Regions from separate parts of the Sphaerimonospora mesophila genome, predicted to be linked through region 2. Evidence: riboswitches for the same ligand, from Rfam matches in the RefSeq annotation. Region 2 holds a riboswitch; the other holds the start of a gene.
What was found. Region 2 has a riboswitch for glycine ahead of gcvT (glycine cleavage system aminomethyltransferase GcvT). Riboswitches for the same ligand answer to the same signal wherever they lie in the genome.
Positions count from the first base shown of each region.

Region 1: linked by a shared signal. The riboswitch ahead of gcvP (aminomethyl-transferring glycine dehydrogenase) and the one ahead of gcvT (glycine cleavage system aminomethyltransferase GcvT) in region 2 are both predicted to bind glycine.

Region 1 is NZ_BCBX01000031.1:390,630-399,047, forward strand. Features, by position in the region: gene AP234_RS06230 (alpha/beta family hydrolase) at 1-107, opposite strand, end outside; gene AP234_RS34665 (hypothetical protein) at 377-778, shown strand; gene AP234_RS06240 (hypothetical protein) at 843-1,406, opposite strand; gene gcvP (aminomethyl-transferring glycine dehydrogenase) at 1,507-4,350, opposite strand; glycine riboswitch at 4,521-4,610, opposite strand; gene AP234_RS06250 (MerR family transcriptional regulator) at 4,667-5,284, opposite strand; gene AP234_RS06255 (bifunctional nuclease family protein) at 5,440-5,910, opposite strand; gene ftsR (transcriptional regulator FtsR) at 5,987-6,652, opposite strand; gene AP234_RS06265 (FHA domain-containing protein) at 6,672-7,175, opposite strand; gene AP234_RS06270 (sugar phosphate nucleotidyltransferase) at 7,341-8,418, opposite strand, start outside.
Region 2 is NZ_BCBX01000030.1:316,509-324,926, forward strand. Features, by position in the region: gene AP234_RS01805 (aldo/keto reductase) at 196-1,107, opposite strand; gene AP234_RS01810 (siderophore-interacting protein) at 1,192-2,013, opposite strand; gene AP234_RS01815 (DUF2470 domain-containing protein) at 2,343-3,062, opposite strand; gene rpsD (30S ribosomal protein S4) at 3,139-3,753, shown strand; gene AP234_RS01825 (hypothetical protein) at 3,851-4,690, opposite strand; glycine riboswitch at 4,974-5,071, shown strand; glycine riboswitch at 5,072-5,175, shown strand; gene gcvT (glycine cleavage system aminomethyltransferase GcvT) at 5,213-6,364, shown strand; gene gcvH (glycine cleavage system protein GcvH) at 6,361-6,750, shown strand; gene AP234_RS01840 (L-serine ammonia-lyase) at 6,791-8,161, shown strand; gene AP234_RS01845 (hypothetical protein) at 8,208-8,418, shown strand, end outside.

The DNA.
Region 1 (8,418 bases), on a different contig from region 2:
GCGTCGATCCCGCCCGAGGACCCGTGGGTCAGCACCAGCAGCAGCCTGGGATCGGGCGCCTCGTCCACCTCGGCCAGCGCCGGGCCGTACGGGGTCGCGATCTCCATGGGACGACGGTATCGCCTCCGCCTTCAGCAGGAGCGGCCGCCCCTCCCCTTGGAGGAGACCACCCGAGCCGCGGAAGAGGCAGAATGGCAGCGTGCCGGAATCAGCATCGCAGCCGCCCGCGCCGGGCCACCCGACCGCTGGCCACCCCGCCGTGGCCCAGCCCCCGCCCGCCTGGCCGCAGCCTCAGCAGCCCTATCCCCCGCCGCCGCCCTACCCGCCCCAGTTACAACAGACACAGGTACAACAGACACAGGTACAACCGGCACAGATGCAGCCGACGCACTTCCCGCCCGCACCGGGCCAGCCACCACCGCAGCCGGTCGCGCCGTCGACCCGTGAGGACCTGCGCGCCGTCCTGGCCGCCCGGCGGGATCTGGGGGCGGAGTACGAGGACGCCCTGGTCGACTCGTTCCTCGACAAGCTCGACGTGGAGATCGCCGCGCGGGTGCGGGGCGAGGTCGCGGCCCAGCTGGCGCACCAGCGGCAGGGCGTGCCGCAGCAGGAGAAGAAGGACAGCGGAGTCGGGGTGGCCCTCGGCTCCCTCGCCCTGGGGATCCCGTTGACCGGGGCCGCCGGGGCCACCGCCGGAGGCCCCGGTCTGATGCTCGTCTGGTTCGGGATCATCGCCGTGAACGTGGCCTACGCGCTCGGCCGGCGCAGGCAGCGCTGACCGATCGGCTGACGGGTCGGGTGCACGCGCACGAGCCGCGAATCACGGGTGGGCGCGCGAGGTCTCAGCGGGTGCTCTCCGCGGTTTCCTGGCTCGATGACATGGCCGGACGGACGTCCCGGCCCAGGCGGAGCCGCACCTGCTCGGCCAGCGCCGGGTCCGGGTGGTCCAGCCCGTAGCGCCAGACCATGGCGGCGTCGCCGTCACGGCCGCGCAGCGGCAGGGTCCGGGCCAGCAGTTCGATGGCGAGGGCTCCGGTGCCGGCGTCGGCGCCCTCCCGGCGGCCCTCCTCGACCGCGTCGGCGAACTCGGCGCACGCCAGCTCCAGGTGGGCGATGCCGAGCAGGACCCGCAGGCGGGCGGCGTCCGCCACCGCCTCCACCGACAGCGCCCGGACCAGCACGTCCGCCGCCTGCTCCGGCTCGCCCTCCTCCAGCAGCAGCTCCGCCATGCGCTCGGCGACGGCCGACAGGCCGGCGCCCGCCTCCGCCCGGTCCGGCGACTCCGGGTCCTCGGCCAGCTCGGCGAAGATCGCCGCCGCGCCGTCCAGGTCGCCGGACCGTGCCAACTGGTGAGCCTGGGCGAGCCGGTGGGCATCGTCGAGCCGCCCGGGGTCGATGGCCGTCATCGAGGGGCCTCGCATCGGATCTGGATGACAGGAAACGATCACCAGGATCCTAGCGTCCCGGCCGCCGGGCGGGACCGACATGCGCAAAACCGTACGGAACTCAGCCCTCGTAGGCGTCCAGGGGCGGGCAGGAGCAGACGAGGTTGCGGTCGCCGTACGCCTGGTCGATCCGCCGGACGGGCGGCCAGTACTTGTTCTCCCGCGACCCCGGCATCGGATAGGCGGCCACGCTACGCGGGTACGGGTGCGGCCACTCGTCCGCGGTCAGGCAGTCCGCGGTGTGCGGGGCATTCCTGAGCGGATTGTCCACCTTGTCGTACTCTCCCGACGCCACGCGGGCGATCTCCTCCCGAATGGCGATCATCGCGTCGGCGAAGCGGTCGAGCTCGGCCAGGTTCTCGCTCTCGGTCGGCTCGATCATCAGCGTGCCGGCGACGGGGAACGACATGGTGGGCGCGTGGAAGCCGTAGTCGACCAGCCGCTTGGCCACGTCGTCGACCGTGACGCCGGTCTCCTTGGTGATCGGCCGCAGATCGATGATGCACTCGTGCGCCACCAGCCCGCCGCGGCCGGTGTAGAGCACCGGGTAGTGCGGCGCGAGCCGCCGGGCGAGGTAGTTGGCCGACAGGATCGCCTGCTCGGTGGCCTGACGCAGCCCCTCGCCGCCCATCATCCTGAGGTAGGCCCAGGAGATGGGCAGGATGCCCGCCGAGCCGTACGGCGCGGCCGACACGTGCCGGGGCAGGTGGGGGGCGAGGTGGGCCTTGACCGCGACCGGGCCGACACCGGGCCCGCCCCCGCCGTGCGGGATGCAGAACGTCTTGTGCAGGTTCAGGTGGGAGACGTCGGCGCCGAACTCACCGAGCCGGGCCAGGCCGACCAGCGCGTTGAGGTTCGCCCCGTCCACGTAGACCTGGCCGCCGGCCGCGTGGACCCGCTCGCAGATCTCGACGATCGTCTCCTCGTACACCCCGTGTGTCGAGGGGTACGTCACCATGATCGCGGCCAGCGCGTCACGATGCTTTTCGATCTTCGTGGCGAGGTCGCCGAGGTCGACGTTGCCTTCGGCGTCGCAGGCCACCACGACCACCCGCATCCCGGCCATGACGGCGCTGGCGGCGTTGGTCCCGTGGGCGGACGAGGGGATGAGGCAGACGTCGCGTCCGGTCTCGCCACGGGAGCGGTGGTAGCCCCGGATGGCCAGCAGCCCGGCGAACTCCCCCTGCGAGCCCGCATTGGGCTGCACGGACACCTTGTCGTACCCGGTGACCTCGGCGAGCCACCCCTCCAGGGTCTCGATCAGCTCGACGTATCCCGCCGCCTGCCCGATCGGCGCGAAGGGATGGATGCCGGCGAACTCCGGCCAGGTGATGGGCTCCATCTCGGTGGCCGCGTTGAGCTTCATCGTGCAGGACCCCAGCGGGATCATCGACCGGTCCAGGGCGATGTCCTTGTCCTGGAGCCGGCGCAGATAGCGCAGCATCGCGGTCTCGGAGCGGTGGGCGTGGAACACCGGGTGGGTGAGGTAGGCGGAGGTGCGCAGCAGACCGGCGGGCAGCGCGTCGGGCGTCACCCGGTCCAGATCGTCCAGCGCGTCGTGCCCCTCGCGCTCCCCCGGGCCGGAGGCGAACGCGTCCCAGACGGCCGGCAGGTGACCCGCTGCGGTCTTCTCGTCGCAGGCGACCGCGACGTGGTCGGCGTCCACGTGGCGCAGGTTGATTCCCGCTGCCTCGGCCGCGGCGACGACCTCGGTGGCGCGGCCAGGCACCCGGGCGAGCACGGTGTCGAAGAACTCCTCGTGGACGACCGTCACCCCGCGCTCACGCAGACCGGCGGCGAGGACGGCCGCGTGACGGTGGACCCGCTGCGCGATCCGCCGGAGCCCCTCGGGGCCGTGGTACACGGCGTACATCGAGGCCATGACGGCCAGCAGGACCTGTGCCGTGCAGATGTTGCTGGTGGCCTTCTCGCGGCGGATGTGCTGCTCCCGGGTCTGCAGGGCGAGCCGGTAGGCGGGCCGGCCGTCCGCGTCGACGGAGACCCCGACCAGGCGGCCCGGCATCTGCCGCTGCAGCCCTTCCCGGACCGCCATGTAGGCGGCGTGCGGGCCGCCGAAGCCGAGCGGCACCCCGAACCGCTGGGTGGAGCCGACCGCGATGTCGGCGCCCTGCTCGCCCGGGGCGGTCAGCAGCGTCAGCGCCAGCAGGTCGGCGGCGGCCACGACGAGCGCGCCCGCGGCGTGCGCCCGCTCGGCCAGGCCGGCGAAGCCGGCCACCCGGCCGCTCGCGCCCGGATACTGCACCAGGACGCCGAAGCACTCGGGCAGGTCGCCGGCGAGGTCGGACTCGACGAGCGTGATCCCCAGAGGCTCGGCCCGGGTCGCCAGCACGGCCTTGGTCTGCGGCAGCGCATCGGCGTCCACCACGAACACGTCCGACTTCGACCGGCCGGCCCGCCGGGCCAGCGTCATGGCCTCGGCCGCCGCCGTCGCCTCGTCCAGCAGGGAGGCCCCGGCGACGTCGAGCCCGGTCAGGTCCGTCACCATCGTCTGGAAGTTCAGCAGCGCCTCCAGGCGCCCCTGGGAGATCTCCGGCTGGTACGGCGTGTACGCCGTGTACCAGCCGGGGTTCTCCAGCACGTTGCGCAGGATGACAGCGGGAGTGATCGTGTCGTGGTAGCCCAGGCCGATCATCGAGGTGAGCGACCGGTTGCGGCCGGCGAGGGCGCGCAGCTCGGCCAGCGCCTCGGTCTCGCTCGCCGCCTCGGGCAGATCGAGCGGCTTCCGTGCGCGGATCGCCTCCGGTACGGCCGCCGCCACCAGCGCGGCGACCGACTCGTGGCCGACGGCGCGCAGCATGTGCGCCCGGTCGGCGTCCGAAGGGCCGATGTGGCGGGTGGCGAAGGGGGGAGCGGAAAGATCGCGAAGTTGTGACCTATCAGTCATGACAGGGCCTCCCGGCGGGTCGAGACCAGGCGTTTGCGGTCTCCCCCTCTGTCATCGGACCTGAGAGCTTCACCGGGCCGCCTCGCGCGCGTGTTCATCGCCGCGCCGGGCCCCGGTTTTCCCCTTCGGTGAGGCGCCACCTGGCTGGTGCGCCCGCTTTTCAGAGTCGCCTCGTCCGTGCGGTACGGATGCCTGAGAGATTCCGGGGAGGTTGCTCCTTCGGCGCCCCTGCGGTCAGGGGACTCTCCCGCACGTGGTCGTCGGCCGCGTTCACTCTACCGGTACCCGGAAACCGGCCGGCCCATCCGCCGGCCCGTCAGCCGATCTTGCGTGCCTTCCGGCGGCGGGCCAGTTCGTCGGCCGGATGGTCTCCCTCCGCGTCGGAGGCGGCTTCCGCCCGTTCGCCCGGCAGCTCGGCGAGCGATCCCTCCACCTCGCGCCAGACCCGGCCGAGCGCGATGCCGAACACGCCCTGCCCGCCCTGCAGCAGGTCTATGACCTCGTCGGCCGACGTGCACTCGTAGACGCTGACCCCGTCGCTCATCAACGTGATCTGGGCCAGGTCGTTGACCCCGCGATCCCGCAGGTGCCGTACGGCGGTGCGGATCTGCTGGAGGGAGACGCCGGTGTCCAGGAGGCGTTTGACGACTTTCAACACGAGGATGTCGCGGAAGCTGTAAAGTCGCTGCGACCCCGATCCCTGGGCGGCCCTTATCGTCGGGAGGACGAGCTCGGTGCGCGCCCAGTAGTCGAGCTGCCGGTAGGTGATCCCGGCCGCGGCGCATGCCGTGGGGCCGCGGTATCCGATGTCCTCGGGCAGCGCGGTCGGCCGCTCGTCGAACAGCAGACCCTGCTCGCCGGCGCGCTCCCGCGCCGACTGCCGGACCGGGTCATGCTGGCCGGCCGACTTACCCTCGCCGCTGCTGACCGCCACTGCGGACCTCCGGCTTTCTCTCATCCCACGGTCTGATCTGGGGGTTCGTGAATTACAACCGTGGTTTCCCTTGCACCGTAGGACTGGGCGCATCGTCAGTCAACGACCCTGTCCGGCGCGTCGTGAAGCGTAATCTCCCGATATCGACCAGCACGTCAGCCCGCCCGACCGAAGTCTTCGGGAGTGATTTTGTCCAGGAACTGGCGGAACTTCTCGACCTCGTCCTCCTGGTCGTCGGGCATGCTCACACCCGCCTCCTGGACCACGTCCTCGCTCGCGTAGATCGTCGCCCCCGTGCGCAGCGCCAGCGCGATCGAATCCGACGGCCGGGCGCTCACCTCCACACCGTTCGAGAACACCAGATCGGCGAAGAAGATCCCGTCACGGAGCGCGACGATGTTGACGGTGCGCAACCGCACCCCCAGGGCCTCGAGCACGTCACGGAACAAGTCGTGGGTCAGCGGCCTCGGCGGCGGCTCCTCCGCCTGGGCCAACGCAATGGCGGTCGCCTCAGTCATGCCTATCCAAATCGGTAGATACCGATCACCGCTCGTCTCTTTCAACAGGACGATCGGCTGGTTGGTGGGCATCTCAACGCGAACCCCCACGACCTCCATCTGCAACACGGGCGGCTCCGTCTCAAGCGTCGCGGCATATCACCAGGCATTCAACGTAACACCCGGGACCGACCGGGTATGCCGGTCACCGCCCCTGAATGCCGCGAACACTGCCACGAAGTAACGCGTTGTGCAATTCTTGAATAAGTCCGGAGATCTCCCTGGCGGTCTCGTCCGCCTGCGCGATCGCGCCGGGCGCCCGGCGGCGCATCAGCGGGGCCACCGCCTGCTCGATCAGGCCCGCCTCCCGCTCCACGGCGGCCCTGACGGCCCGCAGATGCCTGGGATGCAGGCCGAACTTCGCCAGCGCGCCCACGCTGCGGGCGACCTCGAGCGCCTCCCCGTCGTAGTGACGGGCCACGGGGGCGACCAGGCCGAAGCTCTCCATCTCGGCGAGCGTCTCCTCGTCGATTCCCGCCGCCTCGATCAGCCCCTCCCGGCTCAGCCGTACGGGCGGCGCCCCGGCCGCCGCGTCCGGCACGGGGCGCGGACGGGCGGCCTGCTCGTCCAGATGATCCTTGATCACCCGGAGCGGCAGGTAGTGGTCGCGCTGCGCGGTGAGGATGTAGCGCAGGCGCTCGACGTCGTGGTGCGTGAACTTGCGGTAGCCCGATGGGCTCCGCTGCGGCTCGATGAGCCCCTCACCCTCCAGGAAACGGATCTTGGAGATGGTGATGTCGGGGAACTCCCCCTGCAGCAGGGCGAGCACCTCCCCGATGCTCATGAACGCCCGTACGGCCTGCGCGCCCATGATCCCCCCTCCTCAACGATCACAACCCTCCAGGGCCACGCGTGAGGAACACCAGCCGGAACTTGCCGATCTGCACCTCGTCGCCACCCGTCAGCGGGGACTCCTCGATGCGCTCCCGGTTGACGTAGGTGCCGTTGAGGCTGCCGACATCACGCACGGTGAAGTGACCGCCGCGCCGGTAGAACTCCACGTGTCTCCTGGACACAGTTACATCGTCCAGGAAAATGTCGCTTTCCGGGTGGCGACCCGCCGTAGTGAGGTCGCTGTCGAGCAGAAAACGACTCCCCGCGTTGGGCCCGCGCATGACGACCAGCAGCGCCGTCCCCGGCGGCAGGCGTTCCACCGCCGACCGGTCCGGCAGCAGGGTCTGCCCCGCCTCGGCCTCAAGCGCCTCAAGCGAGATCGTCGAGGTGGTGTCGGCCGCGGCGGGCACCGGTACGCTCAGCGGCGAACCGCATCGTGAACAGAAACGGGCATCCTCGGGGTTGGCATGACCGCACTGCGTGCAGTAGACGCTGGGCATCGATCGGCTCGGCCTCTCTCACGACTTGCTCGGACTGCGAATGCCGCAACTTACGCTGATCAAGGATCAAGGTCAAGAAGCATGGCTGGGCGTGGACTGACCAACGCTACAGCCAGCATACGTTCAAGGTCCATCCCGCCACACATGGACCGTACCCGCCCGCCCTCATTGGGCTCCCGCCGCCCGCTCCACGACACCGGCCCAACGCTCCAGCAGGGCCTGGGCGGTGTCCATGTCGTGCCCCTCGGCCCACAGGTGGGTGACGGCCTCCGTCGGGTCGGGCAGCACGAGGGTCCAGCTCCCGTCGTCCTCCACGATCCGCACGCCGTCCGTGGTGTCCAGGCTCCGGTCCTCGGCGGCCTCGACCACCGAGCGCATCACGGTCCCCTTGTGCGCCCAGGGCGTGGGGACCGTACGCTTGAGCAATCTGGCCTCCGGGATGCGGGCGTCGATCTGGCTGAGCGACAGCCGGGTCCGCGCCACCAGACCGAGCAGGCGCAGGAAGACCGCGGGACCGTCAAGCGTGGGGGCGAACTCTGGGACGATGAAACCGCCGCGGCCGTCGGCGGCGAACACGGTGCCGGGGTGGCCCGCCGCCCTGGTCAGCGTGTCCAGGCTCGTGGCCGTCCAGTCGACCTGCACGCCGTGGAACCGGCAGACCATCTCGGCCACCCGGGTCGTGGTGACGGGCAGGGCCACCCGGCCGCCCCCGCGCTCGGCGGCCACCAGGTCGAGGACCACGAGCAGCGCACGCTCCTCGCTGATCAGCCGGCCCAGCTCGTCGACCAGGGAGATCCGCTCGCCCACCGGGTCGAACCGCACGCCGAAGGCCGCCCGCGACGAGGCGACCAGCTCGGCCAGGCGCTGCAGGTCGCGGCGGCGCTCGGCGAGGGTCTCGGTCGGTGAGGCGTCGTCGAGCCGGTTGTTGACGGTCAGCACGTCGACGCCCGCCGGGCCGAGCAGGCTGGGCAGCACCAGCGATGCGGTGCCGCCGGCGCAGTCGACCACGACCTTCATCTCGGCGTCCTTGACGCCGCTCATGTCGACGCAGCGCAGCAGCTCGCGGGTGTAGGCGTCGACGGCCCTGGCCGGGAAGGTCAGCTCGGCGATCTCGCCGGGGAACGCCCTGCGGTACTCCTGCCGCGAGAAGACCCGCTCCAGCTTCCGCTGGGCCGCCTGGGACAGGTCGGCCCCCTCCTCGTCCATGAACACGATGTCGACGCTCTGCGGGTCGCCGGGGGTC
Region 2 (8,418 bases):
ACCCCCGGAGGGGCAGGCCGCCCAGGAGCGGCCGCCCAAGAGGGGTGGTTCAGGAGGGGTGGTTCAGGAGGGGTGGCTCAGGAGGCATGATCAGGAAGCGTGTTCAGGAGGGGTGACCCGACAGGGATGATTCGACAGGGCGATCCGACAGGGGTGGCTCGGCGAGGGTTGCTCAGGATCTGCCCCTCAGGCCGATCAAGCGGGGGCATCGAGGCGGGCTGACAACTCGTCGTCGAGCTTGACCTCGGTGAGCAGCTCGTCGAGCTGGGTGATGGAGCTCACCCCGACGATCGGCACGATGCCCTGCGCCCGGAGCCAGGCGAGGACCACCTGGTTGCGGGTCGCGCCGAGCTCTCCGGCCACCTCGTCGAGCACGGCGAGCCGCCGGGCCGTACCGGGGTGATCGTAGTGCTCGGGCAGCGGCTTGCCCGCGTAGGCGCCGTTCAGCAGAGAGGTGTAGACCCAGAGGGTCAGGTCGTCTTCGGAGCGCACATAGTCGAGCGTCTCCTCGCCGACCTGCACGTGACCACTCTCCGGCAGGCGTACCCCGGGCCTCGGACGCAGGTAGGAGTGGCGCAGCTGCAAGTGGGTGTAGCGGGTGCAGCCGCGCGCCGTGGCCAGCGACCGGGCGCGCTCCAGCCGCCAGGTGGCGTGGTTGCTCGCGCCGATCTCCCCGACCAGGCCCGCCAGCACGAGCTCGTCGAAGACGGCGACGGTCTCCTCCAGGGGTACGGACCTGTCCTCGATGTGGGCCCAGTACACGTCGACGTGCTCGACCCCCAGCCGCCGCAGGCTGCCCGCGACGGCGGCGCGGATCACCGGGGCGGACAGGCCCTCGGCCGATCCCATGGTGCGGTCTCCCGGAACGGTAGGGCGTGCCCCGCACTTCGTGCTGATCGTCATCCGGTCGCGGTTGCGCCGGGTGGCGAGCCACCGGCCGATGGTGATCTCGCTTTCGTCGCCGGTCGCGCCATCCACCCAGAAGGGGTAGTTGTTCGACGTGTCAATGATCGTTCCGCCGCGCTCGACGAACCGGTCGAGGATGGCGAACGAGGTCGCCTCGTCCACCGTGGTCCCGAACGGGATGGTCCCCAGTGCGATTCTCATGCCGCACACCATGCAACCTGGAGCACACTCCACCGCAAGTCGGCCGCCGGACCGGGCGCGGCGGGACACGACCGGAGATCGTCATCATCCGCGCTCTGCCCGCCAGTAGCCGCAGAACACGATGCGCTCCTTGGGTAGTCCCGAGGTGATCCAGTGCCGGCGCATGGCGGTGGGGAGCGCCTGCTCTCCCGCCACCCAGCCGAAGACCGGACCGTCGGGCGGCGGAATCCGCTCTGCGGCGGCCAGCACCGCGCGTCCGGGTACGGCGTGCGGATCACCCCTGACCACCCAGGTCACTTCCACGGCCGATGGGACGCGCAGGTCCTGTACGTCCTCGGCCGAGGGAACCTCGACGAGGGCTCTGCCGGTGGTGTCATCCGGCAGTGAGGCGAGGATTCCGGCGACGGCGGGCAGCGCGCTTTCGTCCGCCACGAGCAGCACGTGCTCGGTGTCGGCGGGAGGGTTGAAGGAGACTCCCTCGTCCAGGATCGCCACCTGGTCTCCGGCACGGCAGGCGCCCGCCCAGGCGATGGCCGGCCCGGGTGCGGCGCCCGGCTTTGGCTCGTGTACGACGAAGTCCACGTCGATCTCCTGCTCCGCGGAGCGGTAGGCGCGGACGGTGTAGTTGCGCAGCGCCGGCCGGTCCCCCTTGGAGATCGTCAGATATTTGGCGTAGGACAGCATGGTCAGCCTGTCGGGAAGGCGTGGCAGCGGCTTGCCCGGAGCTGGGATGAACAGGCGGAACCACTGGTCGTAGCCCATGGGGGTGAAGCGCCCGATGTCCCCCTCTCCGAGGGTGACGCGGATGAAGTGGGGAGAGATTCGCTCAGTGCGCCGCACCCGCAGGGTCAGCAGCTCGGAGACCTGGGGTTTTATGCGGGTGGCCCTGATGTTGGTTCTGGCCAAGGTTCGTTCCTGATCGGTTCTGGGAGTAAGCCGTCCGACAGACTCCTCGCGGTGGCCGCGGGCAGATGGAAAACGCCCCTGCCGATGGAAAATCGTGCCCCTGACGGTCGGTCGGGAGAGCCGACCGCTTTCACCTCGCCCGCCGCCTTGTCGGGCGGACGGAGCCAAGCGGCGGTGGTCGGTTAATTCAGTGCGGGCGGTTCAGTACGGGCGGTTCAGTGCTGGCAGACCAGCGGGTTCAGTAAGGCCCCGGTGGTTCAGTGAGGCTGCCAGTGGCTCAGTGAGGCCAGTGGCTCAGTGAGAGCAGTGGCTCAGTGAGGCCGGTGGGCTCAGTGAGGGCAGACGAGGCAGGTCACGGCCTGCTCGAAGGCCGTACGGGTAGGGAGAGGCACCGGCCAGGGAAGCCTGACAAGCTCGTTCGCGCGCATCCGCACGGTGGCGCCGTACCGGTCGAGTTCCCACAGCCAGGCGTCGTCGGCGTTCTCTCCCGTCAGCCTGCCCATCGACTGGACGAGCTGTTCCCGGTGCGCTTCGTTGACGTGGCGGATCAGCCGTTCTGCGGTGTCGAGGAACGGGTCCGGGGCCGAGGCGAGATAGTCCCCGGCGTCGAGGAGGCCGGACTCCTGCCCGGTGAGATAGATCACCCGGCCGATATCGAGCCGGAGGAGTTTCGGCGTGCCGCCGTCGAGGGCGGCGAGCAGGTCATCGTCGGGACACCGCTCGGCGATGGCGACGGCGGTCTCCCGCGCCTCCTCGCCGGGCACGTCCTGGGTCCATCCCTGGACCTTGAGCAGGCCCCGCGGCCGCTGGACGCCGCCGAGATCCCGGGTCGCGACCAGGTCGACCGTCACCAGGGTCTCCGTGGCCGTGCCGTACAGGAACTCGCCGGGTTTGACGAGGAGTACGGGACGTCCCGCCGTGTCTACCCCGCCCCGTGCGGGACAGGCCGGGATGTCGGTGCCGGTGACGGAGACGTGTGTGGGCGTGGCGGTGGCGGCGAGAGTCCTGATGCGTTCCGGGATCGGCGGAGCGGCTACGGGGTGCCTCATGTCTCTCCTTGAGGCTCAGACGTGAATAAGGTTAGCCTTACCTTAGTTATTGGATCTCGACTTGGGAAGGCCGGGCATGCGCTACACGGGACCGAAGGTTCGACTCTCACGCCGGGCGGGGGTGCCGCTGACCCGCAAGGCGGTGAAGCACTTCGCGGCTCGGCCGTACCCTCCGGGCGAGCACGGACGGAAGACCGACCGGCGCACGGCGGGCGACTTCGGTGTCCGGCTGCTGGAGAAGCAGAAGCTGCGGTGGTACTACGACGTGTCGGAGAGACAACTACGCCGATACTGGGATCTCGCGGTGCGGCGGCCCGGTCGTTCCGGTGCGGAACTGCTGGTGATCCTGGAGACGCGCCTGGCCTCCCTCGTCCTGCGGGCCGGGTTCGCGCCGTCGATCTACGCCGCCAGGCAGTACGTCGCCCACGGCCACATCATCGTGGACGGCCGCAAGGTCGACATACCGAGCTATCTCGTGCGGCCGGGACAGGTCGTCGGCGTCCGTACCAGGTCACGCGGGATGCAGCCCTTCGTGGCGGCAGCGGAAGGCGTCTACGCCGACGCGCAGCCGGCGGCCTACCTCGCGGTGGACCACAGGGAACTGCGCTTCACGCTCGTCGCCCGCCCCTCGCGCGAGCAGATCGCGGTGCCGGTCGACGAACAGCTCGTGGTCGAGCACTACTCACGTTAGGTCGAGCTCACATCAGGTCGAGCTCACATCAGGCCGAGCTCACATCAGGTCGAGCTCACATCAGGTCGAGCTCACATCAGGTCGAGCACTACTCACGTTAGAACGCGCGGTCACCGCCGGGATTCGGCGATCGCTCGTCGGCGCCCGGCGACATCCACACACTGCGGACGCCACGGGGCGGCGACGGCAGATCGTGGCGGCCGGAGACGAACTCCTGGACGGCGATCTTCGCTCGGATGACGGGACGCCGCCAGCGCTCCTCCCGGTGTACGGCCTTCGCCATGCGCCTCGGTTTGGGCCGCCTGGCCACGTCTGAGTAGAACCAGCGCGCCCAGGGTGATCCGGGACGGGCCAGCCGTACCGCGCCGACGTAGACGAACGGCGGGACGAACAGTCCCAGCAGGCCGCTCCAGATCTTTCCCTTGAGCAGGGTGACGACGGCGAAGACGAGGTTGACGACGAGGAACGCCGCCGCCGGCCAGGCTCCCGTCAGCGCTCCGTCCGCCCCGCTCCAGGCGAGCGGGCGCAGACCGAGCAGCAGCAGCCCGGTGGCCGCGATCGCGACGAAGACCGCATCGACCGAGGTGCGGCCCTCCTCCTGCCAGTAGACGTCGCGCAGGTGCAGGATGAGCGCGAACTCGTCGAGCACGAGTGCGGCGCCGACACCGAAGACGGCGGCCGTGAACGAATACCACGCCGTCGACACGCCGGCCAGGACGAGGCTTGCCACCCCGCCGAGCAGCATGAGGATCACGCCGAACACAACGTGGTGGATGTGCATCTCCCCCACGTTGACGTTGCCGAACCAGCGGACCCGCGCCCGGATCAGCCGCACGTTGATCCTCGTGCACACGAAGGCGACGATCAGCGCGACGAAGAAGCAGAACAGCGGCAGTCGGTGGACATCGACGACACGCTCGTGGAACCAGTCACCCATACAAAGACCCCGGTTTCCGATGGTAAGGCGCGCCCCAACGTGCTCGGCTCGGACACATGCTCTAACCACCCAGGACCCGGAGATGGGCATGCGACAGGCGGCGGGGGGGAAAGCCGCGGACAGTAAGCGGGAGGTAACACGCGAGAGACGCGGAGGTGACACGCGGGAGTCGAGGTACGTGAGATGAGGCGCAGGAGTCAAGGGGCGGGAGGAAGCAGGGAAAGAAGCGTGGACGAACGGTTATGGAGATCCGGGGTGAGCGGTTAGGCTTGCCGTGCACCGGTGATCCCGTGCGGGAGAGCGTCCTGGCAGCCGGCCAGGGCCCCTGAAGGAGCAAGCCCTCCCCGCGAACCTCTCAAGGCAAAGGACCGTACGGGCCAGGTGTGCTCTGGAAAGTGGACCACGAGGGATCGGGGTCTCGCCGAAGGTGAAAGTCCGGCAAAACACGGACGAAGCTCTCAGGCGCCGATGACAGAGGGGGAGGATGCCCTCATCCGTCCTTTCCGAGGTGCGAGTTCGATCATGTCCCGATCCACTCCATTGCGCGAGGTCCACGAGAGCCTCGGCGCGACCCTGACCGACTTCGCCGGATGGCTGATGCCGCTGCGTTACGGCAGCGAGTCGGCCGAGCACGACGCGGTCCGTACGGCAGCAGGCCTGTTCGACCTGTCCCACATGGGCGAGATCTTCGTCACCGGTCCGCGGGCGGGTGAGGCTCTCGACTACGCCCTGGTCGGCCATCTGAGCACGCTCGGCCCGGGCCGGGCCCGCTACACGATGATGGTGAACGAGGCCGGCGGCATCCTCGACGACCTCATCGTCTACCGGCTCGGCGACGAGGAGTTCCTGGTCGTCGCGAACGCCGCAAACGCGACCCTGGTCGCACGCGAACTGACCGAGCGCACCGCTCGGTATACCGAGTCGTCCGGCGCGGCGGCGTCCGATGCGGTGGTCGAGGACCGGTCCGGCGACTACGCGTTGATCGCGATCCAGGGGCCCCGCGCCGCCGAGATCCTGCGCGGCCTGACCGAGGCCGGCACCACCGCCGACCTGGACGGCATGAAGTACTACTCGATCGTCTCCGGGACGGTCTCCGGCGTGCCCGCGCTGATCGCCAGGACCGGTTACACGGGCGAGGACGGGTTCGAGTTGCTCGTACGTCCCCAGGACGCGGCATCGCTGTGGCACGCGCTGAGCGAGGCCGGCCAGGAGCTCGGCCTGGCGCCTGCGGGGTTGTCGGCCCGCGACACGCTGCGGCTGGAGGCCGGCATGCCGCTCTACGGCAACGAACTGACCACCGAGACGACGCCGTTCGACGCGGGTTTCGGCCGGGTGGTGCGGCTCGACAAGCCCGGCGACTTCGTCGGGCGGTCCGCCCTCGCCGAGATCGCCAAGAGTGAGGGCACGGACGAGGCGGGCGCGAGCCGGCGGCTGGTCGGGCTGGTGGCGAGGGGCCGCCGCGTGCCCCGCCACGGCTATCCGGTGGTCCGGGGCGGCGAGGTCGTCGGCGAGGTCACCAGCGGCGCCCCCTCGCGTTCACTCGGCAGGCCCATCGCGCTGGCGTACGTCTCCCGCGCCGCCACCGAGAGCGGGAACGATCTGGCCGTGGACATCCGCGGCTCCCACGAACCAGTTGACATCGTCGACCTGCCCTTTTACAGGAGGAACAAGTGACCAACATTCCCGAGGCCCTGAGCTACACCAAGGAGCACGAGTGGGTGGCCGGGCTGGACGAGGGCTCGACCGCGACGGTCGGCATCACCGCGCACGCGGCCGAACAGCTCGGTGACGTGGTCTACGTGCAGGTGCCTGAGGTCGGGGCCACCGTCTCCGCCGGTGACGCGGTGGGCGAGGTCGAGTCGACCAAGTCGGTGAGCGACATCTTCTGCCCGGTCGACGGCGAGATCGTGGAGACCAACCCCGCAGTCGTGGACGACCCGTCGCTGGTCAACTCCGACCCGTACGGCGAGGGATGGCTGTTCCGGGTGCGCGTCGAGCACGAGCCGGACGAGGTGCTGACCGCCGACGAGTACAACGCGTTCATCTCGGGCGGGTCCTGACGACGGCCCCGGAAGAAGAGCGGATCAAGGGACAGGATCAATGGCGATCAGTGTCTTCGACCTGTTCAAGGTGGGAATCGGGCCGTCCAGCTCGCACACGGGCGGCCCGATGGCCGCGGCGCACAAATTCGCCAGGGGCCTGCACGGCGACGGCCTGCTGGAGAAGGTCACCCGCGTCGAGGCCATCCTGTACGGCTCGCTGGGACTGACCGGCAAGGGTCACGGCAGCGACAAGGCGGTCATGCTCGGCCTGTCGGGTGACAAGCCCGAACTCGTCGACGTGGACACCGTCGAGGACAGGCTCGCCGCCATGCGGGCGAGCGGCACGGTCAGGGTGTACGGCACGCACGAGATCCCGTTCGTGGTCGGGGAGGACCTGATCTTCGAGCGGAAGGTGTCGCTGCCGCACCACCCCAACGGCATGCGCTTCACCGCGTTCGCCGACGACACCGTGCTGCGCGAGAAGGTCTACTACTCCGTCGGCGGCGGATTCGTGGTGGACGAGAACGCGACGGGCGCCGACCGGATAAAGCCCGACGACACGGTGCTGCCGCACCCGTTCAGGACGGGGGACGAGCTGCTGGAGCGGTGCGCCGACACGGGCCTTTCGATCTCCGGGGTGATGCTGGAGAACGAGCAGGCCTTCGGCCGTACCCAGGAGGAGATCCGCGCGGGCCTGCTGCACCTGTGGTCGGTCATGGCCGAGTGCGTCCGACGTGGCTGCGGCCGCGAGGGCGTGCTGCCGGGCGGGCTGAAGGTCAGGCGCCGGGCCAACCAGCTCTACCGCAGGCTGCGCAGCGAAGGCGACACCGACCCGCTGCGCGCGATGGACTGGGTGACGCTGTTCGCCCTGGCCGTCAACGAGGAGAACGCGGCGGGCGGCCGCATCGTCACCGCGCCGACCAACGGCGCCGCCGGGATCGTCCCCGCCGTGCTGTCGTACTACACGAAGTTCGTCCCCGGTGCGAACGACGACGGCATCGTGCGCTTCCTGCTCACCGCAGGGGCGATCGGCGTGCTGTTCAAGGAGAACGCCTCCATCTCCGGGGCCGAGGTCGGCTGCCAGGGAGAGGTCGGCTCGGCGTGCTCGATGGCCGCCGCCGGTCTGACCGAGGTGCTGGGCGGCACCCCCGAGCAGGTGGAGAACGCCGCGGAGATCGGCATCGAGCACAACCTCGGACTCACCTGCGATCCCATCGGCGGCCTGGTGCAGATCCCGTGCATCGAGCGCAACGCGGTAGCCTCCATCAAGGCGATCGCCGCCTCCCGGATCGCACTGCGGGGCGACGGCCGCCACTTCGTGGCGCTCGACAAGGCCATCAAGACCATGCGGGACACCGGCAGGGACATGCTCGACAAATACAAGGAGACCTCGCGCGGCGGGCTCGCCGTCAACGTCATCGAGTGCTGATCCCCGCCACGCCCGATAACAGCCCGGTGACGAGGAGGATCATCTGGTGGGTGCACGGGTGAGGGCACACCGGGCGTTCCTGGTGGTGCTGGTCCTGGGCGTCGCACTGCGCGGGCTGGCCGTCCTCGGCTACCGCCCGGCGCTGTGGTTCTGGGCCGACTCGTTCGCCTATCTCAGCTCGGCCCTGGACCTGCAGCCCCTGCGGTCCAGGCCGTCGGGCTACTCGCTGTTCCTGTGGGCGCTCGGCCCGCTGCAGA